Regions from separate parts of the Cellulomonas sp. zg-ZUI22 genome, predicted to be linked through region 3. Evidence: riboswitches for the same ligand, from Rfam matches in the RefSeq annotation. Region 3 holds a riboswitch; each other region holds the start of a gene.

Region 1 (10,181 bases), on a different contig from region 3:
CCGTCATAGTCCCAGCCGAACCACCGCCGGATCAGGCGCGGGTCCCGCAGGTGCTCCCAGACGGTGTCGGCGGGGGCGTGGACGTCGACCGACACGACCTCACGCGGCTGGAGCTCCATGGGCGGCCACCTCGTTGCTCTCGGTGCGCCGGGCTGCGGTGCCCGGTGGCTCCGACGTTAGCCCGGGAGCCCGGCGACCGCAGCGGCGTCGGCGTGCAGGGCGACACGCACCCCCGGGGGGCACGTCCACCCCGCCGGTGCGAGCGCGCTGACGCGTCCGACGCCGTCGACGTCGACCACGACCTCGGTGCGTCCGCGGCGCGAGCGCAGCGCGTGCACGGTGCCGGTGACGTCGGCGGTGCGCGCGTCACCCCCGACGTCGGGCGCGACGACGAACGCCCCGGCCGCCAGCGCCAGCACACCCCCGGCGCGCACCGGCGCCGTCCCCGCCGCGTCGACCGCGGAGACGAGGGCCCGCACGGCCGGCGGCGCGCCGGTACCGGGGCCGGGCACGGCCACGAACGCCTCATAGCCGAGGAACCGCGCGACGTCCCGGGACGCGGGCCGCGCCCACAGCTCGGCGGGCGCGGCGACCTGCAGCAGCCGGCCCGCGGCCATGACGGCCACCCGGTCGGCCACCGCGAACGCCTCGTCCTGGTCGTGCGTGACGAACAGGGCCGTCGTCGCGGTCGCCGTCAGCACCGCGCGCAGGTCCGCGGCGAGGCGCTCGCGCAGCGCACGGTCCAGTGCGGACAGCGGCTCGTCGAGCAGCAGCAGCCGGGGCCGGGGGGCGAGCGCGCGCGCGAGCGCGACCCGCTGCCGCTCACCGCCGGACAGCGTGCCCACGGCGCGGCGCTGCGTGCCGGGCAGCCCGACGAGGTCGAGCAGCTCGGCCACCCGGGCCTCGCGGGCGGCACGGTCCCGCCGCACCGTGGCCGGCAGCCCGTACGCGACGTTGCCCGTGACGTCGCGGTGCGCGAAGAGCTGGCCGTCCTGGAACAGCAGGCCGAACCCGCGCCGGTGCACCGGGACGTCCACCACCGAGACGCCGTCCCAGGCCACGTCACCCCCGGACAGCGGCTCGAGCCCCGCCACCGCGCGCAGCAGCGAGGACTTGCCGCAGCCGGAGGGTCCCAGCAGCGCGACGACCTCCCCGGTCGGCACGCTCAGGTCCACCCCCGCGACGGCCGCGGACGCCGCCCCGGGGTACCGCACGACGACCTCCGCGACCTGCAGCCCGTCGCTCACCACGCACCTCCGGTCCCGGGGCGGCGCAGCCGCTCGCACACCGCCACGATGCTCGCCGTCAGGGCGGCGAGCAGCACCGACGCCGCCAGTGCGGCGCCGTAGTTCTCGGCCCCGGGGCGCCCCAGCAGCCGGAAGATCACGACGGGCAGCGTCGGGTCCTGCGGCCGCGCCAGGAACGACGTGGCACCGAACTCCCCCAGCGACGCGGCGAACGCGAACCCGAGCGCCAGCCCGACGGCCCGCAGCGCGACCGCCAGGTCCACCGTCCGCAGCACCCGTCCGGGTGCGGCACCCAGGGTCGCGGCGACCTCACGCTGCCGCGGGTCCACGGCACGCAGCACGGGCAGCACGGTGCGCACCACCAGGGGCACGGCGACGACGGCCTGCGCCACCGCGACCAGCACGGGGCTGGTCCGCAGGTCCACGGGCAGCCCCAGCGGTGCGTCCATCGACACCAGGAACCCGAAGCCGACGGTCACGGCCGACACCCCGAGCGGCAGCATGAACAGCGCGTCCAGCCCGGCGACGGCCCGGCGGGCGGCGGTGCGCCGCGGGCGGCGCGACACGAGCAGGGCCACGAGCCCGCCGACCACCAGGGCGAGCACGGTGGCGTCGACGGCGGTGCGCACCGACGTCCCGGCGGCCTGCCACGCGCTGACGGCCAGCGTGTCCTGCGGCACGGCCAGTGCGGCGTAGTTGTCCAGGCCCCAACCGCGCGGGGTGCGCAGCGAGCGCACGACGAGGTGCACCAGCGGCAGCGCGAGCAGCCCGGCGACGGTGAGCGCAGTGACGGCGACCGCGACGGCGTCGATCGGGTCGCGCAGCCGCACGGGGCGGGCGTCCGCCGCGGTACCGCCGAGGGTGGGGGCCGCCTCGGTGCGGGCGCGGGCGCGCCCGGCCAGGGCGAGCGCCGCCACGACCACGACGAGCTGCACGACGGACAGCACGGCGGCGGCACGCAGGTCGAGGAACTGCGTGGTCTGGATCCAGATCTCGGTCTCGACCGTGCCGTACCGGCGCCCGCCCAGCACCAGGACCGTGCCGAACGCGGTCGCGCAGAACAGGAACACCAGGGACGCCGCGGAGGCGATCGCGGGGCCCAGCGCCGGCAGCGTCACCGTCCGCAGCACGCGCCACGGCGAGGCACCGAGTGCCCGGGCCGCCTGCTCGGCTCGCGGGTCGAGCCGCTCCCACAGGCCGCCGACGGTGCGCACCACCACCGCGTAGTTGAAGAACACCAGCGCCAGGACGATCGCCGCGAACGAGCCGTCCAGGCCCAGCCCGCCCAGCAGGCCGCCGTCCACCAGCAGCGAGCGGAAGGCGACGCCGACCACGACCGTGGGCAGCACGAACGGCACCGTGACGAACGCGCGCAGCGCCCCGCGCCCGGGGAACCGGCAGCGGTACAGCAGGTACGCGCCCGGCACGCCCAGCAGCACGGCGCCCAGGGTCCCCAGCCCGGCCTGCGCGAGCGTCTGCCCGACCACGCGCCACGTCCGCGGGCGGGTGAGCACGTCACCGAACCCGGTCAGGTCGAGGCGCCCGTCGGCGACGAACCCCCGCCCGACGATCTCCGCGACGGGCCACACGAAGAACACCGCGAGGAAGAGCAGAGGCAGACCGGCCGCCACGGCCCACGCCACGCGGACGCCCCACCCGGTGCGCGGTCCGCGTCGCCGCGGCGCGCCGCCACCCGCCGGCCCGGCACCGGGGCGGGGGCCCGGGTGCGGGTCGGCGGGGTCGACGGCGAGCGCCGCGGCGGGGACGGGCACGGTCAGCCGATCACCGTGTCGGACCACGTGGCGAGCCACTGCTCGCGGTGCGCGGTGACGTCGGCGGGTGCGACCTCGAACGGGTCGTCGGCCAGCGGGGCCCACGCGGCCCACTCCTGCGGCAGCTCGACCGTCGAGCTCACGGGGTACATGTACATCGACCCCGGGATGTCCGCCTGGACGTCGTCCGAGAGCAGGAAGTCGAGCAGCGCCGCGGCACCCTCCGGGTTGGCGGCACCCGCCAGCACACCCGCGTACTCCACCTGGCGGAAGCACGTGTCGAGCAGCGCGCGGGTGGTCGGGGCGTCGGCACCGTCGGGCACCGTGAACGGCGGCGACGACGCGTAGGACAGCACGACGGGCCGCGGGCCGTCGCCGCCGCCGGCGGTGAAGTCGGTGTAGTACGCCTCGGACCACCCGTCGGCCACCTGCAGGCCGTTGTCCCGCAGGCCCGCCCAGTAGTCCGCCCAGCCGTCCTCGCCGAACGCCCCGACGGTGGCGAGCAGGAACGCCAGCCCCGGGGACGACGTGACGGGGTCCGGCACCACGACGAGGTCGCGGTACGCCGGGTCCAGCAGCGACTCGAGCGTCGTGGGCTCCGGGACGCCGCGCTCCGCGAACCAGGCCGTGTCGACGTTGAGGCAGACGTCACCGAGGTCCACCGCGGTCAGCGCTCCGGCGTCGTCGCCGGGCACCGCGTACGCGGCGGCGTCCTGCGCCGCCGGGGCCGTGAGCTCGGCCGGCACCAGGACGCCCTCGTCGAGCGCGCGCGACGCGAACGCGTTGTCGATGCCGAACACCAGGTCGCCCAGCGGGGCGTCCTTGGTGAGCACGAGCTGGTTCACCAGGGCGCCCGCGTCGGCCTGCTGCACCACCTCGACGCGCAGCCCCGACTCCTCCTCGAACTGCTCGAGCAGACCGTCGGACAGCGCGAAGGACTCGTGCGTCACCAGCGTGACGGTGCCGGCGCCGTCCGTCGGGTCGTCCGCCGCGCCACTGCCGACGGCGGAGCAGGCCGTCAGCGCGACGAGGCCGGCGGTGGCGACGAGGCCCGCCGCCGCGCGCCGGGCCGGGGTGGTGCGGCGCCGGGTCGTGCCGTGCTGAGGGCTGCCGTGCTGAGGGCTGCGCGCCCGGGGGGTGGTCATGCGTGTGGTCCTCCGTCGTCGTCGGAGGGGTCCCGCGCCGCCGTCCCACGGCGCTCGCCGCACGGACGACACCACGGGAGGAGAGACAAGCCCGACTCCCTACGCCGGTATCACCCGGATCAGGTTCGAGGGTCTGCGGTGGTCCGCACTCTCAGCGTCCTGCCACCGTCACCGGCGACCGACGCTCCCCTGTCGTTCGCGGACGATCCTAGCCCCGACCTGTGCGCCGGCCGGATCCCGGGTAGCGTCCCTGCAGGCGACGACGACGGAGGAGAACATGTCGGACGACGGGAACAAGCAGTCGATGACCGCGAAGATCGTGGGCGCGGGGGTCACCCTCGTCGCCGCGTGGGCGGTCCAGAAGCTGATCGACGCGGTCTGGACCAGGACCAAGGGGCACAAGCCGCCGTCGCCGGACTCCACGGAGCCCGACATCAAGTTCGGCGAGGTCGCGACCGCGGCGGCGATCAGCGGTGCCGCGATCTCGCTGTCGCGCGTGCTGGCGACGCGCGGCGCCGCGAAGCTCGCCGGGCGCGCCGCCCGGCGCTGACCCGCTGCTGCGACGCCCGGGGACCGCTCAGTCGTCCCCGGGCGTCCGGCCGGGGCGCGTCTCCCCGAGGTCGCGGGACAGCTCGTCGACCACCAGCAGGTCGTTGCGGACCTTGCCGGTGCGGAAGCCCGCCCGGCCGACCATGTGCGCGGCGACGGGTGCGGTGAGCATCTGGAAGATCGCGACGAGCACCAGGGCCCACACGGCCCCGCCCTCGCGCAGGCGCAGCGCCAGGCCGATCAGCACGAGGATCAGCCCGAGCACCTGCGGCTTCGTGCCGGCGTGCATGCGCGACAGCAGGTCGGGGAAGCGCAGGGCGCCGACCCCGGCGGCGAACGCGAAGAACGCGCCGCCCAGCAGGCAGACGATCGAGGCGACGTCCGCCACGGTGCCCCACGTGTCCTGGCTCATCGCGTCTCCTCGTCGGCCGGGCCGCCGTGGTGCTCGGGGTCCGGTTCCTTCTCGACGGTCTCGCGGGCGCTCGGGGCCACGGCCTCGTGGACCGCGGGCTCGCGCGCGCCCGCCCCGTCCGCGGCGGCGTCCTCGGCGGCGCGACGCCGGCGGCGGCGCGCCTGCTCCTCCTCCTGCTCGAGGCGGCGCTTCTCGGCCTCCTCGGCGGCGACCTCCTCGCGCGTGCGCACCCGCCCCTCGCCCTCGGGCTCGACGGCGGCGAACCGCGCGACGGTGACCGACCCGACGAAGCCCACGAGGGACAGCACCACGAGCAGCGGAACGACGTCGGCGCGCCGGTAGTAGGCCGCGTACAGGGCGATCGCGGCGATCATCGTCGTGACGACGATGTCGAGCGCGACCGTGCGGTCGAGCATCGACGGGCCCTTCTCGGCCCGCACGATCGCGAGCAGCGCACCGAGCGTCAGCAGGACGCCGCAGACGCCGACGACGACGTCGAACACGTTCACCGGGACGTCACCTCCCCCGCGCGGCGCGAGCGCTGCAGCCCCGCCTCCGCGAGCTCCTCGTCGGACGCGAGCGCGCGCAGCAGCCGCGCCTCCTGGTCGAGCACGTTCTGCCGCGCCTTCTCGACACCACCGCTGGTCTCGACGTCCAGGACGTGCACGTACAGCCGCCCCGTGAGTCGGTGCGCCTCGACGATGATCGAGCCGGGGACCAGCGAGACGAGCTCGGCGGTCAGCGTGAGGTACAGGTCCGAGTGGCTGCGCAGCTGCACGCAGATCACCGCACCGCGCGGGGTGTGCCGCGGCCGCAGCGCGACCAGGCTGACCTCGAACGACGCGCGGACCAGGTCGAGCGCGAACCGGCCCAGCAGCACGAGCAGCCCGACGGGGTGGACGCGGCCGCGGAACTCGACGCGCGTCATGCGCAGGCCGGCGGTGACCAGCAGGCCCAGCAGCACGCCGTTGACGACGTTGCCCCAGGTGACCTGGCCCCACAGCAGGACCCACACGACGGTGAGCCACAGCACGGTGGCCCACTGGAAGCGCCAGCCGGCGCGGCGCGGGTGCAGGCTCACCGGTCACCCCCGCCGCTCTCGGCGTCCTGCGTCGCGGGCACCACGTCCTCGTCGACCTCCGAGTCCTCGGCCGCGCGCTGCGACTCGCCCTCGCCGCGCTCCCCGTCGGGCAGCACCGCCTCGATGTACGGCGAGCGGTCCGCGAGGGTCTGGGCGGCCCGGCCCGTGTACGCGTACAGCGGTCCGGCGAAGACGGTGAGCGCCAGGCTGACGACGACCAGGGTCGCCGTGGGGACCACCATGTGCGCGGGCACGTGGTTGGCCGGCAGCTCCTCCGGCGGGCTCTGCCAGAACGCCTTGTTCCACGCCTTGATCAGCGCGTACAGGGTGAGCAGCGAGGTGACGACCGACCCGACGACCAGGGCGTACCCCAGCGGGGTCCCGAGCGCGACACCCGCCTCGAGCAGCCCGACCTTGCCGAGGAACCCGGAGAACGGCGGGATGCCGCCGAGGTTCATCGCGGGCACGAAGAACAGCACGGCCAGCACCGGCGTCATCTTGGCGAGCCCGCCCAGCCGGTCGAGCGACGTGGTCCCGCCGAAGCGTTCGATCAGGCCGACGACGAGGAACAGGGCCGTCTGCACGGTGATGTGGTGCACGACGTAGTAGATGGCCGCGGTCCAGCCGAGCACGCTGCCCAGCGCGACCCCGAACACCATGTAGCCGATGTGGCTGACGAGGGTGAACGAGAGCAGACGTTTGACGTCGTCCTGCGCGACCGCCCCCAGGATGCCCACGAGCATCGTGGCCAGGGCGACGCCCATGAGGATGTCGTCGAGCTGCCCGCCGGGGAACAGCAGGGTCTGGGTGCGGATGATCGCGTAGACGCCGACCTTGGTCAGCAGGCCCGCGAACACGGCCGTGACCGGCGCGGGCGCGGTCGGGTAGGAGTCCGGCAGCCAGGACGACAGCGGGAACACGGCCGCCTTGATGCCGAAGGCCAGCAGCAGCATCGCCTGCAGCATGGTGCGCACGCCGGGGTCGACCTCCGGCAGGCGCAGCGCGAGCTGCGCGAGGTTCACGGTGCCCGTCGCCGCGTACACCGCCGCGATCGCGACGAGGAAGAGCACCGACGACAGGATCGCGACGACCACGTAGATGGTGCCCGCGCGGATGCGCTCGGTGGTGCCCGACAGCGTGATGAGCACGTACGACGCGGCGAGCAGGATCTCGAAGCCGACGTAGATGTTGAACAGGTCGCCCGACAGGAACGCGTTGGCGACGCCCGCCGACAGCACCAGGTACGTGGGGTGGAAGATCGAGATGGGGGCGAACCGCTCCCCGTCCTCCCGGCCCTGCGCCAGCGAGTACACCAGGACGCAGAGGATCACCACGGACGAGACCGTGAGCATGAGGGCCGACAGGCGGTCGGCGACGAGGCTGATGCCCACCGGCGCCGCCCAGTCCCCGACCTCCACGACGACCGGCCCCGAGTCGGCCAGCACGAGCAGCGCACCGGACACCACGGCGACGAGCGCCAGGGTCACGAGCGAGACGATGCGCTGCAGCCGGGGCCTGCGGTAGAGCGCGAGCGCCAGGCCCGCCGCCGACAGCGGCAGGACCACGGGCAGGGGGACGAGCCAGCTCCAGTCGGTCATCGTCCCTCCTCCCCGTGCGTGTGGCTGGTGGCCGGCGGCGGCCGTTCGGCGGGCGCCCCGTCGAAGGCCTCTCCCTCGTCCATCTCGTCGCGGGCGGCGGCGGCCTCCTCGTCGAGCGTCTCGCCCTCGGACTCGGTGTCGTCGTCCTCGAAGGCGCGTTCGTCACGCGCCGCGAGGCGGGCGATGCGCCGGTCCTCGACGTCGTCCTGCACCTCGTCGTGGCGGTGCAGCTGCCACGACCGGTACGCCATGGCCAGCAGGAACGCCGTCAGCCCGAGCGTGATGACGATGGCCGTGAGGATCAGCGCCTGCGGCAGCGGGTCGCTCATGGGGCGGTCGGACGCGACCCCGATGATCGGGGGCGCCCCGGCGGCCCCACCGGCGACGAGGATCAGCAGGTTCGTGCCGTTCCCGAGCAGGATGATGCCCAGCAGGATGCGCGTGAGGCTGCGCTCGAGGACCAGGTACACGCCGACCGTGAACAGCGCGGCGATCGTCACGACGAAGACGATGTTGGGGCTCATGACGATGTCGGTCACGCGGCACCCCCCGCGCCCGGTCCGCCGGAGAAGTCGTCCGAGCGCCGCTCCACCGGGTCGTACCCGGAGGCGTTGAGCCCGCGCAGCAGCACGAGCTGGTCGTCGCCGCTGACGGCGTGGTCCGGCACGTCGTCCTCGCCGGACTCGGCCCGCCGGTCGATCTCGGCACCCAGGCTGCGCAGGATGTCGAGCACCAGGCCGACGACCACCAGGTACACCCCCACGTCGAAGAACAGGCTGGTGACGAGCTTGACGTCGCCCCAGATCGGCAGCTGGAACTCGAGGATCCAGGACTCCAGCACGTTGCCGCCGACGACCAGCGCGGCCAGGCCGGCGCCGGCGGACAGGAACAGGCCCGTGCCCAGCAGCACACCGGGCTGCACCGGCGCGGCCTCACCGAGCTCGTAGCGCCCGCCCGCGAGGTACCGCACGGCCAGCGCGATGCCCGTGACCAGACCGGCCGCGAACCCGCCGCCGGGCTGGTTGTGCCCGCTGAACAGCAGGAACGCCGAGTACACGATCATCGTGTGGAACAGCAGGCGCACGACGACCTCGAAGATCACCGAGCGGCGCTGGGGGGCGACGGTGCGTCCGGCGCGCAGCCACTCCCGGGCGCGTGACCCGCCCACGGGGGCGCTGCCGCGCGAGGGGGGCGGCGTGTCCGCGTCGGCGTCGGCCTGCGGGCGGCGCAGCGACGCCATCGGGTCGGGCGACCCGCCCCACACCGAGCGGTCCGCCGGGGCCTCGCGCTCCCGGAAGATGCGCCCGCCGCGGGCGGACAGGAACACCAGGGAGGCGACACCGGTGGCCGCGACGAGCAGCACCGAGATCTCGCCCATCGTGTCCCACGCGCGGATGTCGACGAGCGTGACGTTGACGATGTTCTTGCCGCCGCCGAACTCGTAGGCCTCGGTGGCGAAGTCCGCGGAGACCGGCGCGTGCACGCGTGCCGACGGGGCGACCAGGGCGACCCCGGCGACGACGAGCCCGACCGCGAGGGCCAGCGCGAGCCGGACCCAGCGGGACGTGGCCAGCGGCCGGTCCGAGAAGTACGGGGGCAGGCGGCGCAGCACCAGCACGAAGACGACGAGCGTGACCGTCTCGACCAGCACCTGCGTGACCGCGAGGTCCGGGGCGCCGTAGAGCAGGAACATGCCGGCGATGGCGTAACCGCTGATGCCGGCCAGGATGACGGCCTTGAGGCGGCGACGCGCGCGGGCGACCAGGATCGCCGCGACGATCGAGGCCGCCGCGAACACCGTCTGGGCCGCGTAGTCCCAGGGGCGCACCTCCTGCGGCCACGACGTGCCGGTCAGCAGCGCACCGCCGACGGCGACGACCCAGGTGGTGAGGATGATGCCGAGGTACAGCGGCAGCGACCCGCGCTGGGTGATCGCGGTGACGTCCGCGGCGAAGTCGTCGAGCTTGCGCATGAAGCGGCGGTACGTGAGGTCCGCCTCGAGCAGGTGCGGGACACGCGCCTGCCAGCGCTCCACCTTGTCGCGTGCGAGGAACAGCAGCCCGCCCGCCCCGAGGATGCCGACCGTGAGCCAGAGCACCAGGCCGAACCCGCCCCACAGCAGCAGGTGGCCGGGCTCGCCCAGCGGGTACGTGGCCGCGTAGGGCTCGAGCAGCTGCTCCCCGAGGTGCGGCAGCAGCGCGACCGCCAGGCCGAGGAAGGACAGGACCAGCGCGGGCGCGGTGAGGAGGAACGACGGGCGCGTGACGGGGGCGGGTGCCACCGACTCGTCGCCGCCCGCGGCGAGCGACGTGGTCGTGGCGACACCCTCGGAGTCCTGGGTCTTGGACTGCGGGACCAGGGCGCCCTTGGTCGCGAA
Region 2 (10,181 bases), on a different contig from region 3:
GACGGCGGCGGCTTCACCGTGCACGCCCGGCTCCCCGCGAGGCTCGACGCATGATCGGCGTCGTCCTGGCCGACGACCAGGAGCTGCTGCGCGCCGGCCTGCGCGCCCTCGTCGAGCGGGACGGGGACATCGCCGTGGTGGGGGAGGCCGCGACCGGGCGGCAGGCCGTGGCGCGCGTGCGCGAGCTGCACCCCGACGTCGTGCTCATGGACGTCCGCATGCCCGACCTCGACGGCATCGAGGCCACCCGCGCGATCGTCGACGACGCCGCGCTCGCGGGCACCGCGGTGCTGGTGCTGACCACCTTCGACGAGGACGAGAACGTGTTCGCCGCGATCCGGGCCGGCGCCGCCGGGTTCCTGCTCAAGGACGTGGCCCCCGACGAGCTGCGGCAGGCGGTCCGCACCGTCGCGGCGGGCGAGGCGCTGCTCGACCCCGCCGTGACCCGGCGCGTCATGCGTGCCGCCGCCGCGCGACCGCCCGCCGCCGACACGGCCCCCCTCGGGGTGCTGACGGACCGCGAGCGTGAGGTGCTGCGGGAGATCGGGTCCGGCCGCTCCAACCAGGAGATCGCCGACCGGCTGCACCTCAGTCCCGCGACGGCGCGGACCTACGTCTCCCGCCTGCTGACCAAGCTCGCCGCGCGCGACCGCTCCCAGCTCGTGGTGCTGGCCCACCGCACGGGCCTGGTCGGCGCGTCGGCGGCGGACGACGCGCCACCGGGCTCACGTCCCGCGCGGTGACCGCGCGGCCGTGCCGTCAGCGGCGACGCGCCACCAGGACCGCGTCGCGCACGGTGACCTCGACGCCGTCGTGCGGGATCGTGCGCACGAGCACCTGCGGCTCGATCGACGCCCACTGCGTGGGGTCCAGGTCGGCGGCCACCTGGTCCGCCGTGTGCCCCAGCCGCGCGAGGTGGGGCCGGGGCACGGGCCCGTCGAGGTCCGACGGGTCGTGCCCGACGACGAGCAGCGTCCCGCCCGGCGCGACGGCGTCGGCGAGCCAGTGCCACCCACGCCCACCCTCGGCGTGCAGGTAGTGCGACGTCACCAGGTCGTACCGCTGCGACGGCACCCAGGTCCGCAGGTCGGCCTGCACCCAGGTGACGTCGAGCCCGCGCCGCGCCGCCTCGGCGGCACCCCGGTCGAGGGCCGTGCGCGACGCGTCCACCGCCGTGACCCGCCACCCCCGCTCGGCGAGCCACACGGCGTCCCCGCCCTCGCCCGCACCGGCGTCGAGCGCCGTCCCGGGCGGCAGGTCGGACGCGAGCTGCACGAGCGAGGCGTTGACCCGCCCGCTCCACAGCCGGTCCTGCGAGCGGTACCGCTCCTCCCACCAGGCGGGGTCGAGGGTCTCCTCGGGCAGGTCGTGCACGGTCCGGTCGTGCACGGTCCGGTCGTGGTCGGTCCGGTCGTGGTCGGTCCGGTCGTGCCGGCTCTGGTCGGGTGTCGAGTGCTCGTGCACGGGGTCTCCTGAGGGGCGGGTCGGTCGGGCGGTCAGGTCGTGCGGGCGCCCGGTCAGGCGTCGACGGTCGCGCGCGCCGCCGCGACGTCCGCGGCCACCAGGGAGGCGTTGACGTGCGCACCCGCCTTCGACCCCGCGGCGATGCTCGACGGCAGCGCGTGCTGCGGGCCGGTGACGTTCCCGGCCGCCCACACGCCGGGGACGGACGTGGCCCCCGTCTCGTCGACCGTGACGGCGCGTCCGGTGTCCTCGCCGTCCGCGTCGAGCGTCGTGGTCTCGAGCCCCAGCGCGTCGACCACGGCCGCGTCGAGCACGGCCCGGGTGGCGATGAACACCGCGTCGCAGGGCACCAGCCCGCCGTCGGCGAGCACGAGGCCGGTCAGCGTGTCCTGCTCGGTCCGCACGCCCGTCACCGGGCCGCGGACCACCCGCACGCCGCGGGCCGCGAGGTCCGCCGCGTCGTCGGCGCCGGGTTCGAAGGTGTCGCCCGTCAGCAGGGTCACGTCGTCGCTGAGCTGGCGCACCAGCAGCGCCTGGTGCACGGCCCGCGGCCCGGTGGCCAGCACCGCCAGGGTGCGCTCGCGGACCTCCCAGCCGTGGCAGTACGGGCAGTGCAGCGCGTCACGGCCCCACCGGGCGGCCAGCCCCGGGACGTCGGGCAGCTCGTCGCGCATGCCGGTGGTCACGACGAGGCGACGCGCACGGTGGGTGGCGCCGTCGGCGGTGCGGACCTCGAAGGCCGGCTCGGCCGGGCCGCGGTCGCCGGCGGCGTCGTCCACCTCCCGTGCGTCGACGACCCGTGCCGTGACGATCTCGACGTCGTACCGCTCGACCTCGTCGCGTGCGGTCGCGAGCAGGTCGGCGGGCGCCGTACCGTCCCGGGTCAGCAGGTTGTGCGCGTGCGGCGACACGGCGTTGCGCGGCTCGCCCGCGTCCAGGACGCGCACGGTGCGTCGGGAGCGTCCCAGGCTCATGGCGGCGGCGAGCCCGGCGGCGCCGCCGCCGATGACGAGGACGTCGACGGGGGTGGGGGTGGTCGGCATGGCACGAGCCTGCGCCTCACGTGCCGGGTTGACAAGTGCAGTTGCCGTATCGGCAAACTGCGGGATGGACGACGACCTCGACGCGGTGCTCGGCACCGTGGGACCACGACTGCGGGCCCTGCGCGAGCAGCGGGAGGCGACGCTCGCGGACGTCGCGGCGGCCACGGGCATCTCCGTGAGCACCCTGTCGCGACTGGAGTCGGGGCGGCGCCGGCCCGCGCTGGAGCTGCTTCTCCCGCTCGCGCGGTTCCACGAGGTGACGATCGACGAGCTCGTCGACGTCCCGGCGGGCGACGACCCGCGCGTGACGGCGCAGCCGACGGTGCGGCACGGCGTCACGTACGTGCCGCTGAGCCGCCGTGCGGACGGGCCGCGCGCGTACCGGATGGTGTACCCGCCGCGCACGCCGGAGCAGGGCGAGCCGCGTGTGCACGACGGGTACGAGTGGGTCTACGTGCTCAGCGGCACGCTGCGGCTGGTGCTCGGCGGGCGCGCGCTGGACCTGGCCCCGGGCGAGGCTGCCGAGTTCGACACCCGTGTGCCGCACTGGCTGGGGAACGTGGGCGACGAGCCCGTCGAGGTCCTGGCGCTGTACGGACCGCAGGGGGAGCGCATGCACGTGCGCGCCCGGCCCCGCCGCGCCGACGGCTGACCCGAGGGGCCCTCAGCCGAGGGCCGCCGCGACCACCAGCAGCACCGGCACGCACAGCACGGTGGTGAGCAGGCCGGCGTCGCGGGCCAGCGCCTCGCCGTGGCGGTACTGCATCGCGTAGACCAGCACGTTCTGGGCGGTGGGCAGGGCGGCCATGGCGACCACGGCGAGCAGCGCCGGCGCGGGCAGCCCGAGGGCGGTCCCGACGCCCCAGGTGAGCACCGGGTGCACGACCGACCGCAGCCCGACGGCCAGCGCCAGGTCGCGGCGGGGTGCGGCGTCCGCGGTGGTGCGCGGGGCGGCGAGCGACATGCCGAACGTGAGGAGCGCCAGCGGTGCGGCCGCGGCGCCGACGAGCGCGAACGGCTGGAGCACGACCTCGGGCACCGACCACGGCAGCGCCGCGAGGACGAGCCCGACGAGGGTCCCGACGATGATCGGGTTGCTCAGCGTGCGGCGCGCCACCCCGGCGACCCGCATCCCAGCCGGTGCGGTGTCGGAGCCGTCCGGGCCGGTGCCCGCGGGTTCCGGGCCGTCCAGCGGCGGCGCGGGGCGGGCGTCGAGGACCGCGAAGGCCACGGGCGCGAGGACCAGGAGCTGGAAGAGCAGCGTGGGCACGACGACGACGGGGTCGTCGAGCAGGTAGACCGCGAGCGGCAGGCCGATGTTCCCGGCGTTGACGTACGACGAGACGAGAGTGCCGACGGTGACGTCGGCGGCGGACCGGTGCCACACGACCCGCAGGACGAGGGCGGCGAGCAGCGCGACCAGCGCGGTGGACGTCCACGTGACGACGGCCGTGCGGGACACCAGCAGGTGCAGGTCGGCGTGGGCGACGGTCGACAGGAGCAGCGCGGGTGCGGCGACGACGAACACGACGCGCGCCAGCACCGGGGCGGCGCGCTCGCCGAGGACGCGCCACCGCCCGAGCACCCAGCCGAGCGCGACGACGGCGCCCATCGTGCCCAGCGCGGCGAGGACGGCACTCACGCGCGGGTCCGGCGCGCGAGGTCGCGGGGTCGCGGGGTCCCCGGGCGCGGCGGGGCGGCGGGGGGCGTCCGGAGCACGCGTCGATCCTCGCACGGACGTCGACCTGGCAGGAAAGCGCTTGCCAACCGAGCGCGCGGCATGCGACGATCCCCGCGTCGGTCCGCGCCCCGTCGGCAACGACGACGGGGCCGCCCGACGCCGTCGTCGGGACTCCCCGGCCCGCACGACCCGCCGCACCGCCGCGCCGGACCGCGCACCCGCGCGCCGCCCTCGGTGCACGACCCGCAGGAGGGCACCGATGCCGCCCGTCGCGCTCGTCACCGGAGGCAACCGCGGGATCGGGCTCGGCATCAGCCGTCGCCTGGTCGCCGACGGGTTCGCCGTCTCGATCCTGGCCACGCGCGAGGAGCCCGCGGACGTGCTGGCCGAGCTGCGCGAGGCCGCGGGCGACCCGGCGCTCGTGCGGTACGTCCGGGGTTCCGTCGCCGACCTCGACGACCACCGCCGCTACGTCGCCGACGCCGTCGACGCGTGGGGCCGCCTCGACCTGCTCGTCAACAACGCGGGCGTCGCGCCGAGCGTCCGCGCCGACCTGCTCGACGCGACGCCCGAGTCGTTCGACCGCGTGCTCGGCATCAACCTGCGCGGGCCGTACTTCCTCACGCAGGAGTTCGCGCGGCGCGTGATCGAGCTGCGCGGCCCCCTCGACGCGCCCCCGGAACCGCCGCAGCGGCCCGTCGCGACGATCGTCAACGTCTCGTCGATCTCGGCGACGACCGTCTCGACGAACCGCGGCGACTACTGCGTCTCGAAGGCCGGCGTCGCGATGGCGACGCAGCTGTGGGCCGTGCGCCTGGCCCCCGAGGGCGTCGTCGTCCACGAGGTGCGGCCGGGCGTCATCGCGACGGACATGACCGCGGGCGTGACCGAGAAGTACGACGCGCTCATCGCGCAGGGCCTCGCACCGGTCAACCGCTGGGGCCGCCCCGCCGACGTCGCGGGCGCCGTCGCGCTGCTCGCGTCCGGTCAGACGCCGTACTCGACGGGCGAGGTCTTCCACGTCGACGGCGGCATGCACGTCCCGGTCCTGTGACCCACGGAGGCGATCACCCATGAGCAGAGGCGACGACCCGACGGGCGCCGCACGTCCCGCGGCTCCCGAGCGGCGCCACGAGCCGCGGACCCTGCGTGTGGCGGGCCACGACGTGCCGGTCGTCACCGCGACCACCGTCGTGGTCGGCACCGGCTCGGCCGGGTACTGCGCGGCCGCGCGGCTGGTGCAGCTCGGCCACGACGACGTCGTCATGGTCGCCGACAAGGTGAACGCGGGGGCGTCGCGCAACGCGGGCTCGGACAAGCAGACGTACTACAAGCTGACGCTGTCCGGCGGTGACGACGACTCCGTGCGCGAGATGGCGCAGACGTTGTTCAGCGGCGGTGCGATGGACGGCGACAACGCGCTGGCCGAGGCCGCCCTGTCGGCGCGCGCGTTCCTGCACCTGGTGGACCTGGGGGTGCCGTTCCCGCAGAACCGGTTCGGGGAGTTCATCGGCTACAAGACCGACCACGACCCGCGGCGGCGCGCCACGTCCGTCGGCCCGTACACGAGCCGGACCATGGTCGAGCGGCTCGAGGCGAGGGTCCGCGCGGACGGCACACCGGTGCTCGACGGCTGCCGCGTCGTCGACGTCGTCACGGTGCCCGACCCCGACGCCGGGCCGGGCGCGCGCCGGGTCGCCGGCCTGCTCGTCCTGCGCACCGACGTGCCGCACGACGGCGCGGCGAGCCCGTGGCTGCTGCTGCGCTGCACCAACCTCGTGTACGCCACCGGCGGCCCGGCGGGGATGTACGCGACGCGCGTGTTCCCGCACGGGCAGTGGGGTGCATCCGGGGCGGCGTACCGCGCGGGCGTGCACGGCAAGAACCTCACCGAGTGGCAGTTCGGGCTCGCGTCGACCAGGCCGCGGTGGAACGTCTCGGGCACGTACATGCAGGTCGTCCCGCGCTTCGTGTCCACCGACGCGGACGGCGGCGACGAGCGCGAGTTCCTCACCGAGGCGGTCGAGGACTACGGGCGCCTGCTGACCCTCGTGTTCCTCAAGGGCTACCAGTGGCCCTTCGACATCCGCAAGGCGCGCGACGGGTCGTCCCTGATCGACCTGCTGGTGCACCGCGAGACCGTGCTGCGCGGGCGCCGGGTCTTCCTCGACTTCCGCCGCAACCCCGTGCGCGACGACTTCGACGCCACCGCGATGAGCCCCGAGGCGTACGGGTACCTGGAGCGGGCCGGGGTGCTGGGCGGCACGCCGATCGAGCGGCTGCGGCGCATGAACGAGCCCGCGTACCGGTTCTACCTCGAGCGCAACCCCCAGGTGGACCTGGAGACCGACCTCCTCGAGGTGGACGTCTGCGCGCAGCACAACAACGGCGGCCTCGTCGTGGACGCCTGGTGGGAGTCGAACGTCAGCGGCCTGTTCCCCGTCGGCGAGGCGGCCGGGGCGCACGGCGTGTACCGCCCGGGCGGGGCCGCGCTCAACAGCGGCCAGGTGGGGGCGACGCGGGCCGCGCAGCTCGTCGCTGCGCGCCGCGACAGCCCGCCGCTCGACGACGCGGCGTTCGCGGCGGCGGCCGCGCCCGTGCTCGGCGCCGCGCTCGACCTGACGGTCCGTGCGACCGGCCGGGCCGCGGCCGGCGTCCCCGACAACACCGGTGACCTGCTGCGCGACGTGCAGGTGCTCATGAGCCGCGACGCCGGGCCGGTGCGCTCGGCCGCGTCCGTCCACGCCGCGCTCGAGCAGGTGCACGCCTGGCTCACCGGCTACCGCGACCTGGTCACCGCCGACCCCGGCTCCCGGCGGTCCGTCGACCGGACGTTCCTGGTCCGCGACGTGCTGACCAGCGCGTACGTGTACCTGTCGGCGATGGCCGACTACCTGGCGCACGGCGGGCGGTCCCGCGGGTCGGTGCTGTACACCGACCCCGACGGGGAGCTGCCGCTGGCCGGGCCGGACGGTGAGCCGCTCGACCTGCCGGAGCTGTACCGGTTCCGGCTCGACGCGGGCGCCCTGGACGGCGAGATCCAGGAGACGGCCTGGGTCCCGCCGGGTGGGGCGTCACCCGTCACCGACGACGGCCGGGCCTGGGCGCCGGTGGCGCCGCGCGACGCCGACGACCCCGCGGGGCTGCCGGTCTTCCGGTGGCGACCGCGGCGTCCCGTGCCGGAGGACGACGACTTCTTCGAGAACGTCTGGCGGGAGTTCCGCGAGCACGGCAACGTGCCCTGATGCGTCCGTCGCCGCGTCGGGTGCGACCCCGTCCGGGAGGTCCCGGGCGGGGTCGTCGGCGTGCGCGGCCACAGTGCGGACGCCTGCGGACGAACCGGACGTCCGGGGGTAGCGTCGGCGGCGTCGTGACACGGGGTGCCGCATCCGCGGCTGAGATCACACCCGTCGAACCTGATCTAGGTCGCACTAGCGAAGGGATGTCGCGCATGTCTCCCATGCGTCCGCTGCCGTCCGCCCATCTGCACCCGCACGCCCTGCACCCGCACGGCCTGCCCGGCGTGCGAGCACGGCGAGGTCCCGGGGCCGGCTGACCCGCCCACGCCGGCCCGCGTGACGTCACGCGGGCGGGCGTCGTCGTGCCCGTCCCGTACCGCCGCGCGCGGTGGGCGGCGCACGCCTCCGCGCACGTCCTGCCGCCCGCGTCGTCGTGGCGGGGGTGACGCGCGCCTGGAGGCGGTGCCGTCGCGCCCGCACCGACCCACCGGAGACACCCGTGCCCGCAGCACCCGCCGGTCCGACCCCGGCTGCACCGACCCGCACGGCCCCGACCCGCACGGCCCCGACCGCGGACGGGGCCACGCCGTGACCCGGGCCTCGGGCCGCCGGACGGGTGGTTGGCGCGCGTGGTGCAGCCTGGGCGCCGTCCTCGTGGCGTGGGCCGCCGCCAGTGCGACGGGTGCGGTCGACCCCCGGGTGCTGCCCGGACCGGTCGACGTCGCGCGCGCCGCGGCCGACCTGGTGGCCACCGGGACGCTGCTGCCCGCGCTCGCGGTCAGCGTGGGCCGTCTCGCGGCGGGTGCGCTCCTCGGCACGGGGGCCGGGCTGGTCCTCGGGCTCGTCGCCGGGCTGTCGCCGATCGGCCACGACGTCGTCGACCGGCCCCTGCAGGCCGTGCGGGCCGTGCCGTTCACCGCCCTGACCCCGCTGCTCGTCGTGTGGTGGGGGCTGGGTGAGACGCCCAAGGTGCTGCTCGTCGTGCTGGCGAGCGCCGTGCCCGTGTACGTCGCGACCGTCACCGGGGCCCGGGGCGTCGACTCCCGCCTGCGGGAGGTCGCGGCGGCGCAGGGCGTGGGCCGGTGGGTCACCGTGCGGCGCGTCGTGCTGCCCGGCGCGCTGCCCTCGGTGCTCGCCGGCGTGCGGCTCGCCCTGGGCACCGGCTGGGTCGCGGTGATCGTCGCCGAGCAGGTCGCGACCGACCGCGGGGTCGGGGCGCTGCTCACCGACGCCCGGACGTGGGCGCGCACCGACGTCGTCCTCGTCTGCGTCGCGCTGTACGCGGTGCTCGGCCTGGTCACCGACGCCCTGGTGCGCGGTGTGGAGCACCGGGCGCTGCGCTGGCGTGCTCCCGGGCCCGTCGCCCGGGCCGTCGCCCCCACCCCTGCCCCCGCCGTCCCGGCGTCCGACGCCCCCGGCGGACCTCCGCCGGCCCGGCATCCCCTGCCACCCGCCCGACCCCCGACCCAGGAGCCCGCATGACACCGCGCCCCCGTCCCCGCCGTGCACCGCGCGGAGTGGTCCCGTGCCGCACCCGGTCACGCCGCCGTCCGCCCGGCGCGTCCGCGTCGGCAGTGGGCGCGGTGCTCGCGCTGGCGGGCTGCGCCGCGGCGGGCGCAGGGTCCGGGGCGTCGTCCGCGCCCACCGGCGCACCCGCCACCACCCTGCGCGTCGGTCCGCTGTCGACGCAGAACCTGCTGACGCTCGCGGTCGACGACGGTCTGGCCGCCCAGCACCTGGCGGACGTCGGCGTCGACCTGGCGGTGTCCCCGTCGTTCCCGGCCTTCGCCCCCGCCGCCGAGGCGCTCGCGGCGGGCCACGTGGACGTCGTCTCCGGCTCCACCACGGCCGTGGTCGCCGCGCTCGCCGGCACGCCCGACCTCGTCGTGGTGGCCGTCGAGCACGACGCGGGTGACACCCAGGGCATCGTCGCCCACGGTGAGGTCACGGACGTGGCCGGCCTGGCCGGGCGCTCCGTCGCCGTGAACCGCGGCGGCACGGGGGAGTACCTGCTGCGGCTCGCGCTGCGGGAGGCGGGGCTGACGCCCGAGGACGTCACGGTCGAGCACCTCGCGCCGCCGGACGCCGCGACCGCCTTCGCCGCCGGCCGCGTCGACGCGTGGGCGACGTGGGACCAGTACCTCGTGGGCGCGCAGGCGCTGCCGGGGGTGCGGACCGTCGCGCTCGCGCGCGACCTGGGGTCGGACAACCGGACCGTTCACGTCACGACCCGCGACGTCGTCGAGCGGCACCCGGCGGCCGTGGCCGCGCTGTACGACGCCCTGGTCGCGGAGGCCGACGCGCTGCGGGCCGACCCGGGGCGCCGGACCGGGGCGTACCGGGCGTCGGGTGCGGACGCGCAGGTCGCGGCCGCGCTCGGCGCGCTGGAGACGCCGGACGTCCGGCCGGCCGACGACGGCTTCGCCGCCGAGCTGGCGCGCGTCGCCGCGCTGTACGTCGAGGAGGGGATGATTCCGGGCGCGGTCGACGTCACGGGCGTCGCCGTCGACGCGACGCGGCTCACCCGTGCCGAGGACGGCGGGGTGCGGCCGTGAGCGTGCGGGCGCGCGGGCTGCGGCGGGGGTTCGGCGGTCGGGACGTCCTGGCGGGCCTCGACCTCGACGTGCCCGCGGGCGCGTGCGTGGCGGTCGTCGGGCGCAGCGGGGGCGGCAAGTCCACGCTGCTGCGCGCGCTGGCGGGCCTGGACCCGGGCGCGCGGGCCGACCACCTGGAGGTGGCGGACCCCACGGCCGT
Region 3 (10,181 bases):
TGGCGATCGGTCAGCACCTGCAGGTGACGGGCGAGGTCGTGGAGTTCAACGGGCTGACGCAGGTCACCGTCGCGGCTCCCGGCGACGTCCAGGAGCTCCCGGCGGCGGACGCACCGTCCCCGGTGACCGGCCCGTGGCCGGCCGACGCCGCCGCGCGCGAGGCGCTGGAGTCGATGCTCCTCCTGCCGACGGGTGACCTCACGGTCTCGAACACGTACAGCACGAACCAGTACGGCGAGGTCGGCCTCGCGGTCGGCACGACGCCGCTGCTGCAGCCCACGGAGGTCGCGCGACCCGGGTCCGCGGAGGCGGCGGCCGTCGCGGCCGACAACGCCGCGCGGGGAGTCGTCCTGGACGACGGCGCGTCGACCAACTTCCTCGGCTCCGGCAACGGTGGGCTCACCCCGCCGTGGGTGTCGCTGCAGAACCCGGTGCGCGTCGGTGCGGGCGTGCAGGTGACCGAGCCGCTGGTCGTGGACTGGCGCAACGGGACCTGGAAGCTGAACCCGACGGCCCCTGTGGTCGCCGGCGGTCCCGCCCCCGTGACCTTCGAGAACGACCGCACCGCGGCCCCCGAGCCGGTGGGCGGCGACCTGTCGGTCGCGTCGTTCAACGTCCTCAACTACTTCACGACCCTCGGTGACGAGGCCGCGTCGTGCGTGGCCTACCGTGACCCCGCGGGCGAGCCCGTCACGGTGCGCGAGGGCTGCGACCAGCGCGGCGCGTGGGACGCGGCGGACCTCGAGCGGCAGCAGGCCAAGGTCGTCGCGGCGATCGAGGGTCTGGACGCCGACGTCGTCGGTCTGCTGGAGATCGAGAACTCGGCCCGCGTCGACGGTGTGGCCGACGAGGCGCTCTCGACCCTGGTCGACGCGCTCAACGCCGCGGCCGGCGAGGACCGCTGGGCCTTCGTGCCGTCGTCCGACGAGCTGCCGCCGGCGGCGGAGCAGGACGTCATCACCAACGCGATCATCTACCAGCCGGCCGCGGTGACCCCGACGGGCGCGTCGCGTGCGCTGGGTGACCAGAGCGGTGACGACCAGGCGTTCGGCAACGCACGCGAGCCGATCGGGCAGGTCTTCACGCCGACGGACGGCGGCGAGCCGTTCCTCGTCGTCGTCAACCACTTCAAGTCCAAGGGCTCGGCCGGGCCGTGGCCCGGCGACGCCGACACGGGCGACGGGCAGGGCGCGGCGAACGAGTCGCGCGTGCGCCAGGCGACCGCGCTGCGCGACTGGGTCCCGACGGTGCAGGGCGACGCCGAGGCCGTCGCCCTCGTGGGCGACTTCAACGCCTACACGCGGGAGGACCCGCTGCAGGTCCTGTACGACGCGGGCTACGTCGACGCCGTCGCGCAGCTCTCACCCGGCCAGTACTCGTACTCGTACCAAGGGCTGTCGGGGTCGCTCGACCACGTGCTGCTGAATGAGGCGGCCATCGCGCGGGCGACCGGTGCCGACGTCTGGGAGATCAACGCCCCCGAGTCCATCGCGCTGGAGTACAGCCGGTACGGCTACCACGGCACGACGTTCCACGCGCCCGACGCGTACCGCTCGTCGGACCACGACCCGGTGGTCGTGGGCCTGGCCGCCGGTGACGCGAACGACGGGCCGGTCGACCTGACGTTCCTCAACATCAACGACTTCCACGGGCGCATCGACGCCAACACCGTGAAGCTCGCGGGCACGGTCGAGCAGCAGCGCGCGGCGGCGGACGGCCCGGTCGCGTTCCTGTCGGCGGGCGACAACATCGGCGCGTCGCTGTTCGCGTCGGCGGTGCAGGACGACCAGCCGACGATCGACGTGCTGAACGCCCTGGACCTGGGCGCGTCGGCCATCGGCAACCACGAGCTCGACAAGGGGTACGACGACCTGGTCGAGCGCGTGATCGCCGGCGGCGAGAACGCGGAGTTCCCGTACCTCGGTGCCAACGTCTACCGGGAGGGCACCACGACGCCCGCGCTCGACGAGTACGCGCTGCTCGACATGGCCGGCGTGAGCGTCGGCGTCATCGGCGCGGTCACCGAGGAGACGCCCACGCTGGTGACCCCGGGTGGGATCGCCGCGCTGGACTTCGGCGACCCCGTCGAGGCCGTCAACCGCGTGGCCGCCGCGCTCACCGACGGCGACGAGGCGAACGGCGAGGCGGACGTGATCGTCGCGCAGTACCACGAGGGGGCCGGCGCGGGCACGCCCGACGGCGCCACCCTCGAGGAGGAGCTCGCGGCCGGCGGGACGTTCGCCGACATCGTCACCGGCACCGACCCCGCGGTGGACGTCATCTTCACCGGCCACACGCACAAGCAGTACGCGTGGTTCGGGCCGGTCGGCGACGGCGACGCCACCCGGCCGGTCGTGCAGACCGGCTCGTACGGCGAGTACCTCGGCAAGGTCGTGCTGACGTACGACCCCGCCACGGACGCGGTCACGGCGGCCACGGCCGAGAACGTGGCCCGCACGACGACCCCGGACGCCGAGCTCGTGGCCGCGTATCCCCGGGTCGCCGAGGTGGCGCAGATCGTCGCCGCTGCCCTCGCGTACGCGAACGAGGTCGGGTCGCAGCCCGTGGGGTCCGTCACGGCGGACGTCACGACGGCGTTCACCGGGGGGCAGTACGTCGACGGCGTGTACGTCGGCTCGGCACCGGGCACCACGACGGGCCGGGACGACCGCAGCCGCGAGTCGGCCCTCGGCTCGCTCGTCGCGGACGCCCTGCTCGACACGCTCGCGTCGCCCGAGCGTGGCGGCGCCCAGATCGGCGTCGTCAACCCGGGCGGCATGCGCGCCGAGCTGCTCCACGCCCCCGACGGCACGGTGACCTACGCCGAGGCCAACGCGGTGCTCCCGTTCGTCAACAACCTCTGGACCACCACGCTCACCGGGGCCCAGGTCGTGACGATGCTGGAGCAGCAGTGGCAGACCAACGCCGACGGCTCGATCCCGAGCCGTCCGTACCTGCAGCTGGGGTTGTCCGACAACGTCACCTACACGTACGACGCCTCGCGCGAGCTCGGCGACCGGATCACGTCGGTCACGGTCGACGGCGCGCCGATCGACCTCGGGGCCGAGTACCGCATCGGGACGTTCTCGTTCCTCGCCCAGGGCGGGGACAACTTCCGGGTGCTCGCCGAGGGCGCCCGCACGGCCGACTCCGGTCTCATCGACCGGGACGCCTGGATCGCGTACCTGCAGGCGCACCCGGGCATCGCGCCGGACTTCGCGGAGCGGGCCGTCGAGGTGCCGGCGCTCACCGAGCCGGTGGCGCCCGGGGACGAGCTCACCTTCACGGTCGGCGGCATCAACCTCACCAGCCTGGGGGCGCCCGAGAACACGTCGGTCGAGGTGCTCCTCGGTGAGGTGTCGCTCGGTACGTTCCCGCTGGTGCGGGGCGACGGGCCGGACGCGTCGGCGCAGGTGACGGTCACCGTCCCGGCAGATCTCGGGGCGGGTGAGCACACGCTCACGGTCGTCGCGTCACCGAGCGGCACGACCGCCTCGGTGCCGTTCACGGTCGAGGACGCCGGCGAGGCGTCGACCACGGCGCTCAGCGCGTCGCCGGACACGCAGGTGTTCGGCACGCGCGGCACCCGCGTCCGGCTCACGGCCGTCGTGACGTCGCCGGGCCCGGTCACCGGGTCGGTGCAGTTCGTCGCCGGGGACGACGTGCTCGGCACGGCGTCGCTGCGTGGCGGGCGGGCGGTGCTCACGCTGCCGGGGGACACGCCCGTCGGCACCTACGAGGTCGTCGCGCGGTACGCCGGCACGGAGGCCGTGGCGGGCTCGCAGTCCGCCCCGGTGACCGTGACCGTCGAGCAGGCGACCAGCACCACGTCGCTGTCCGTCGTCCAGTCGCCGTTCCCGCGGCTGGTCCCGTCGGTGTGGGTCGCGACCGTGGGTCTCGACACCGCCCGGCTCCCGGCGGGCCGTGTCGAGCTGCGCGAGGGTGAGCGCGTCGTGGCAAGCGCGGACGTGGTGCTCGGCCTGGCGATCGGGACCGTCCCGCGCGACCTCGGCAGCGGGACGCACCGCCTGACCGCGGTGTTCGTGCCGGACGACGCGGCGGACGTCGCGGGCAGCACGAGCCGCACGGTCACGGTCCGCGGCTGACGGACGCGCACGAGGGCCCGGTCGGCGTCGTCCGGCCGGGCCCTCGTGGTCTTCCCGGGCTCGCCGGGTGCCGGGTCCGGCGGTCGGGTGAACCGCGGCGATACCGCTCCGTCGGGCCGGCCGCGCTGCCACGATGTGCGCCATGCAGGATGCCGGCGTACGGACGCTCACCGTGACCGAGGAACTGCGACGTGACATGGCGCACGACGCCGCGGCCGTCGTGCTGCGGTCACGCGAGACGCGCATCCGGGGCGGGGTGCTCGTGCTCGGGGTCACGGCGCTGCAGCTCGGTGCCCACGAGTTCCGGCTCGGGCCCGCCGACTGGATCACGTTGCTGGTCGTGGTGTCGCTCATGCCGGTGGTCCTGATCGTGGTCACACGTCATGCCATGCGTCGCGTGGTCGGGTTGACGCCCCCGGGGCCCTTCACCGTCGAGGTGGGGGAGACCGCCCTGTGCACGACCTCCCCGCGTGGTGCGGCGCAGACCCGCTGGAGCGCCTTCGGCGGTGTCCGTGTGCGCGGTGCGGCAGTGGCGCTGTGGACCCACCCGCCGCACGGGTGGCTCGTCCTGCCGCGCGCGCTCTTCACGGACGCGGACCTGGACGCGGTGCGCGGGCACATCGCCCGCGCCCGCGCCGCGAGCCCTCCGGCCTGACGTCGGGCGCCCGACGCGGACGGGTGCTGCGCGGGCCGGGTCGTCGCCGGCCCGCGCACCGCGTCCGGTCAGACGTAGTCGTGGTACGCGGGCAGGTCCAGCACGCCGTTGCCGGACAGGCCGATGACGATCGTCTCGTCGGTCGTCGCCGCCCGGGCGTGCGCGATGGCCCCGGCCACGGCGTGCGTCGACTCCGGCGCGGGGATGATGCCCTCGGCGCGCGCGAACTCGATGCCCGCCGCGAACGCGTCGTCCTGCTCCACCGCGATCGCCTCCATGAGACCCAGCGCGTAGGCGTGCGACACCATCGGTGCCATGCCGTGGTAGCGCAGCCCGCCCGCGTGGATCGGCGGCGGCACGAAGTCCTTGCCGAGCGTGTGCATCTTCAGCAGCGGGGTCAGGCCCGCGACGTCACCGAAGTCGTAGCGGTACTCGCCCTGCGTCATCGACGGGCACGCGGCCGGCTCGCACGCGACGACCCGGGTCGTCGTCCCGTCGCGCAGGTTGCGCCCCAGGAACGGGAAGCTCAGCCCGCCCAGGTTGGACCCGCCGCCCGCGCACCCGAACACGACGTCCGCACGCTCGCCGATCTCGTCGAGCTGCGCGAGGGCCTCCTGCCCGATGACGCTCTGGTGCAGCAGCACGTGGTTGAGCACCGAGCCCAGTGCGTAGTGCGCGTTCGGGTCCTGCGCCGCGACCTCGACCGCCTCGCTGATCGCCATGCCGAGCGACCCGGTCGTCGTCGGGTCGGCCGCGAGCATCGCCCGCCCCGCCTCGGTGAGGTCCGACGGCGACGGGTGGCACGTCGCGCCGTACGTCTCCATCTGCATGCGGCGGTACGGCTTGGCGTCGTAGGACGCCCGTACCTGCCACACCTCGAGGTCGAGGCCCAGCAGCGCGCACGCCATCGACAGCGACGCGCCCCACTGCCCGGCGCCCGTCTCCGTCGTCAGCCGGGTGATGCCCTCGACCGCGTTGTAGTACGCCTGCGCGACCGCCGTGTTGGGCTTGTGCGAGCCGGCGGGGGAGCCGCCCTCGTACTTGTAGTAGATCTTCGCCGGCGTGCCCAGCGCCCGCTCGAGCCGCAGGGCGCGCACCAGCGGGGACGGCCGCCACAGTGCGTAGATCTCGCGGACCGTCTGCGGGATCTCCACCCAGCGCTCGGTCGAGACCTCCTGCGCGATGAGCGCCATCGGGAACAGCGGCGCCAGGTCGTCCGGGGTGAGCGGCTCGCGCGTGCCGGGATGCAGCGCCGGCGGGCACGGCTCGGGCAGGTCCGCTGCCAGGTTGTACCAGTGCGTCGGCACGGCGGACGGCACCACGGTGCCGACCGGGTCGGTCAGCGGCGCGGGTCGGGTGGTGTCGGGGGTCATGTCGCCTCGCAGGTTCTGGCGCGCACGCGCGCTGGTCGGCGCGGACCGCGCAGGGCACCCGGGGGCGCCGGCGACCCGCACCCGTGAGCGTAGCGGCGGCCTCACCCGCCCGGGGCCCCCGGGCGGGTGAGGCATCGAGGCGTCCGCAGGGCGAGACCTGCTCTCGGCAGCGTCACCGCCGGCGGGCTAGGGTCGGCGGCGAGACACGGGGTGCCCTGTACCGAGCAGGGCTGAGATCACACCCGTCGAACCTGATCTCGTTCGTACGAGCGAAGGGATGTCCGCCATGACGTCTGCCCTGCCCACCGACCTCGCCGCCGCATGTGGCGCGGCCCTCGACGAGCTGCGACGGCGTACCCCGCTCGTGCAGTGCCTGACGAACGAGGTCACGACGAACCTCGTCGCCAACGCGCTGCTCGCGATCGGCGCGTCCCCCGCGATGGCGAGCGTGCCGGGGGAGGCCGAGGAGCTCGCGGGCGCCGCGGGCGCCGTCCTGGTCAACCTCGGGACGCCGGGGCCGGACCAGCGTGCGTGCCTCGCCCCGACGGTCGCGGCTGCCGCGGGGGCTGGTGTGCCGTGGGTGCTCGACCCGGTCGCGGTCGGTGTCCTGTCGGTCCGGACGCGGCTGGCCGGCCACCTGCTCGGCGAGCGTCCGGCCGTGGTGCGCGGCAACGCCAGCGAGGTCCGCGCGCTCGCGGGCTTCGTCTCCGCCGGTCGCGGTGTCGACGCGCGCGACGACGTCGACACCAGCGCCGACGCCGCCGACGCCCTCGCGCGGCGCACCGGCGGGGTCGTCGCGGTGTCCGGGCCGGTCGACCTCGTCACCGACGGCATCACGCACGTGCGGCTCGCGGTCGGTGACCGGCTCCTGACGACGATCACCGGGTCCGGGTGCGCGCTGGGCGGTCTCGTCGCGGCCTTCACGTCGGTCGCGCCGCCGCTGACCGCGGCCGTCGCGGCGTCGGCGGCCCTGGGGCTCGCCGCCGAGCGCGCGGTGATCGACGCGCGCGGCCCCGCGTCGTTCCAGGTCGGGCTCCTCGACGAGCTGTACCTGCTGACCCCGGACGACCTCGCGTGCCGCGTCGCGGCCGCGCAGCGGATCGGCGTGCCGGCATGAGCGCGCTGCCCGCGGGCATCTACCTCGTCCTGGACGCCGACGTGTGCGGACGTGCCGGACACCGTCCCGCGGACGTCGCGGGCGCTGCGGTCCGTGCCGGTGTCGGCACCGTCCAGGTGCGCGCCAAGCGGGCGACCGCCCGCGAGCTCGTCGCGCTGACCGTCTCGGTGGCCGACGCGCTGCGCCTCGCGGGTCCCGCGGTGCTCGTCGTGGACGACCGCGTCGACGTCGCGCTCGCGGCGCGGGCGCGCGGCGCCCACGTCGACGGTGTGCACGTGGGGAGGCGTGACCTCGAGGTCGACGACGCGCGCGCGCTGCTCGGTCCGGACGCCCTGGTGGGCGCCTCGGCGGCGCTGCCCGAGCACGTCCGGGCGGTCGCGGGCGCCGACTACCTGGGGTCGGGGCCCCTGCGGCTCACGCCCACCAAGCCCGAGGCGGGGCCGGCGATCGGGGTCGCCGGTGCGCGTGCGGCGGTCGTCGCGGCCGGCGGTCGTCCCGTCGTGGCCATCGGTGGGCTCGACGCCTCCGACGCACCGGCGCTGCGCGCCGCCGGGGTGCACGCCATGGCCGTCGTCGGCGCCGTGTGCGGTGCCCCGGACCCCGGAGGAGCCGCGGCGCGGCTGGTCGAGGCGTGGGACCGCGCCGCGGCGCCGGCGGTGGCCCGGTGAGCGCCGCACCGGCCGCGTCCGCGACCGGCGCGCGCCTCACGGGCAGCCGCGTGCGCGTGCTGTCGGTCGCGGGCACCGACCCGACGGGCGGTGCCGGTGTCCACGCCGACCTGAAGTCGTTCGCCGCGCACGGCGCGTACGGCATGGCCGTGGTGACCGCGCTCGTCGCGCAGAACACGCACGGGGTGCGGGCGGTGCACGTCCCCGGCGTCGACTTCCTGCGCGCCCAGCTCGACGCCGTGAGCGACGACGTCGTGGTGGACGCGGTGAAGATCGGCATGCTCGGCACGCGCGCCGTCGCCGACGAGGTCGCGCTCTGGCTCGCCGGTGCGCGCCCACCCGTCGTCGTGCTCGACCCCGTCATGGTCGCGAGCAGCGGGGACCGGTTGCTCGACGCGGACGCCGAGGACGCCGTGCGGCGGCTGGTCGCGCTCGCGGACCTCGTGACGCCGAACCTGCCCGAGCTCGGCGTGCTGCTCGGTGAACCCGTCGCGACGACGTGGCCGGGCGCGGTCGACCAGGCCCGGCGGCTCGCGCACCGGTCGGGCGTGACGGTGCTGCTCAAGGGCGGCCACCTCGCCGGGGACGCGAGCCCGGACGCGGTCGTCGGTCCGACGACGGTGACCGAGCTCGGCGGGGCGCGCGTGCGCACGACCAGCACGCACGGCACGGGCTGCTCGCTGTCGGCCGCCGTCGCGGCGCTGCGCCCGCGACGGCCCGACTGGGTGGCGGCGGCCCGGGAGGCGAAGGAGTGGCTCACCGGCGCCATCGCCGCCGGCGAGGCCCTCGCGGTCGGGTCGGGGCGGGGGCCTGTCGACCACCTGCACCACGCGCCGACACTGGGTGCGCGCCCGTTCAGCGTCGACGCGTGGGAGCGGGCGGCCGGACTGCGCGGCGCGTGCGACGACCTGCCGTTCGTGCGCGGGCTGGCCGACGGGACGCTGCCCGTGGACGACTTCGAGGCCTACCTGCACCAGGACGCGCTGTACCTCGCGCAGTACTCCCGGGTGCTCGCCCGGGCGAGCCAGCTCGCGCCCGGCCCCGCGGCCCAGGTGTTCTTCGCGCAGGGCGCGGCGCGGTGCCTCGACATCGAGGCCCGGCTGCACGAGGAGCGGCTCACCGGCAGCGGCAGGTCCGGTCCGGCGAGCCCTGCGACCACCGCCTATGTCGACCACCTGCTGGCGGTCGCCGCGACGGGGTCGTACGCCGAGGTCGTCGCCGCGGTGCTGCCGTGCTACGTCCTGTACGCGGACCTGGGCGCGCGCATCCTGGCGCGCGCGGGCCACCTGGGTGCGCACCCGTACGGCGACTGGGTCGCCACCTACGGGGACCCCGCCTTCGCGGCGGCGGCCGACCGTGCCTCCGACCTCGCCGACGCCGCCGCGCGTGAGGTGGGTGCGGTGACCCGCGCACGCATGCTCGCTGCGTACGCGGCGTCGTGCGCGCACGAGGTCGCCTTCTTCGACCAGGTGCGTGCGCGCCCGCTCGCGCCCGTCGGGTGACGCGGGACGAGGCGGCGCCGGACGGGTGACGGGGGTGCCACGGGCCTGGCAGGGTGTCCGCCGTGGATGACCTGACTCCGCGTCCGCGGTGGGCCGACGTGCGCGCCGTCGTGTTCGACGTCGGCGAGACGCTCGTGGACGAGACGCGCGCGTGGGTGCAGGTCGCCGGGGAGGTGGGTGTGCCGCCCCTGGCCCTCATGGCGGTGCTCGGGGCGCTGGCCGAGCGCGACGAGCCGCACAGCCACGTGTGGCGGCACGTCGGTGTCGATCCGCCGTCGACCCCCCCGGAGATCCGGCCGGACGACCTCTACCCCGACGCGCTGCCGACCTTGCGGGCGCTGCGGGCCGCGGGATACCTCGTCGCGGTCGCTGGCAACCAGCCGGCGCGCGCCGAGCACCAGCTGCGGGCCGCCGGTGTCGAGGTGGACCTGCTGGCGACCTCGGCTCGCTGGGGAGTGGCCAAGCCTTCTCCGCAGTTCTTCGCCCGCGTCGTGACGGACCTCGGTGTGCCCGCGCACGACGTGCTCTACGTGGGCGACCGGCTCGACAACGACGTCCTGCCGGCGCGTGCCGCGGGCATGCGCACGGCGCTCGTGCGGCGCGGCCCGTGGGGCTACGTGCACGCCCGACGCCCCGACGCCGCGCTCGCGGACGTGCGCGTGGACTCGTTGCGCGAGCTCGTCTCCCTCATGCTCGGCGTCCGGTGAGCCCGCAGGGTGGACCGCGCCGACGGGTGGGACGCCGTCAGCAGGAGCCGTCG

The links. A riboswitch is a leader RNA that binds a small molecule or an ion and turns the genes downstream of it on or off. The one in region 3 is predicted to bind thiamine pyrophosphate.
Region 1: it holds a riboswitch for thiamine pyrophosphate, as region 3 does, so the genes downstream of both, J1G43_RS00195 (thiamine ABC transporter substrate binding subunit) here and thiM (hydroxyethylthiazole kinase) in region 3, are expected to answer to the same signal.
Region 2: it holds a riboswitch for thiamine pyrophosphate, as region 3 does, so the genes downstream of both, J1G43_RS04710 (ABC transporter permease) here and thiM (hydroxyethylthiazole kinase) in region 3, are expected to answer to the same signal.

The regions. Positions count from the first base shown of each region.
Region 1 covers NZ_JAFMUZ010000001.1:31,192-41,372, forward strand. The annotation lists gene J1G43_RS00180 (hypothetical protein) at 1-119, opposite strand, end outside; gene J1G43_RS00185 (ABC transporter ATP-binding protein) at 177-1,247, opposite strand; gene J1G43_RS00190 (iron ABC transporter permease) at 1,244-3,019, opposite strand; gene J1G43_RS00195 (thiamine ABC transporter substrate binding subunit) at 3,022-4,164, opposite strand; TPP riboswitch at 4,244-4,365, opposite strand; gene J1G43_RS00200 (DUF4235 domain-containing protein) at 4,442-4,714, shown strand; gene mnhG (monovalent cation/H(+) antiporter subunit G) at 4,742-5,125, opposite strand; gene J1G43_RS00210 (monovalent cation/H+ antiporter complex subunit F) at 5,122-5,634, opposite strand; gene J1G43_RS00215 (Na+/H+ antiporter subunit E) at 5,631-6,206, opposite strand; gene J1G43_RS00220 (Na+/H+ antiporter subunit D) at 6,203-7,804, opposite strand; gene J1G43_RS00225 (Na(+)/H(+) antiporter subunit C) at 7,801-8,328, opposite strand; gene J1G43_RS00230 (Na+/H+ antiporter subunit A) at 8,340-10,181, opposite strand, start outside.
Region 2 covers NZ_JAFMUZ010000001.1:1,034,447-1,044,627, forward strand. The annotation lists gene J1G43_RS04670 (histidine kinase) at 1-54, shown strand, start outside; gene J1G43_RS04675 (response regulator transcription factor) at 51-743, shown strand; gene J1G43_RS04680 (bifunctional 2-polyprenyl-6-hydroxyphenol methylase/3-demethylubiquinol 3-O-methyltransferase UbiG) at 760-1,464, opposite strand; gene J1G43_RS04685 (NAD(P)/FAD-dependent oxidoreductase) at 1,518-2,507, opposite strand; gene J1G43_RS04690 (helix-turn-helix domain-containing protein) at 2,572-3,159, shown strand; gene J1G43_RS04695 (AEC family transporter) at 3,172-4,149, opposite strand; gene J1G43_RS04700 (3-ketoacyl-ACP reductase) at 4,448-5,242, shown strand; gene J1G43_RS04705 (FAD-binding protein) at 5,262-7,433, shown strand; TPP riboswitch at 7,555-7,648, shown strand; gene J1G43_RS04710 (ABC transporter permease) at 8,127-8,909, shown strand; gene J1G43_RS04715 (ABC transporter substrate-binding protein) at 9,011-9,982, shown strand; gene J1G43_RS04720 (ABC transporter ATP-binding protein) at 9,979-10,181, shown strand, end outside.
Region 3 covers NZ_JAFMUZ010000003.1:13,947-24,127, reverse strand. The annotation lists gene J1G43_RS11470 (ExeM/NucH family extracellular endonuclease) at 1-4,106, shown strand, start outside; gene J1G43_RS11465 (hypothetical protein) at 4,279-4,761, shown strand; gene J1G43_RS11460 (TrpB-like pyridoxal phosphate-dependent enzyme) at 4,830-6,134, opposite strand; TPP riboswitch at 6,331-6,429, shown strand; gene thiM (hydroxyethylthiazole kinase) at 6,421-7,251, shown strand; gene J1G43_RS11450 (thiamine phosphate synthase) at 7,248-7,919, shown strand; gene thiD (bifunctional hydroxymethylpyrimidine kinase/phosphomethylpyrimidine kinase) at 7,916-9,421, shown strand; gene J1G43_RS11440 (HAD family hydrolase) at 9,484-10,128, shown strand; gene J1G43_RS11435 (DsbA family oxidoreductase) at 10,166-10,181, opposite strand, start outside.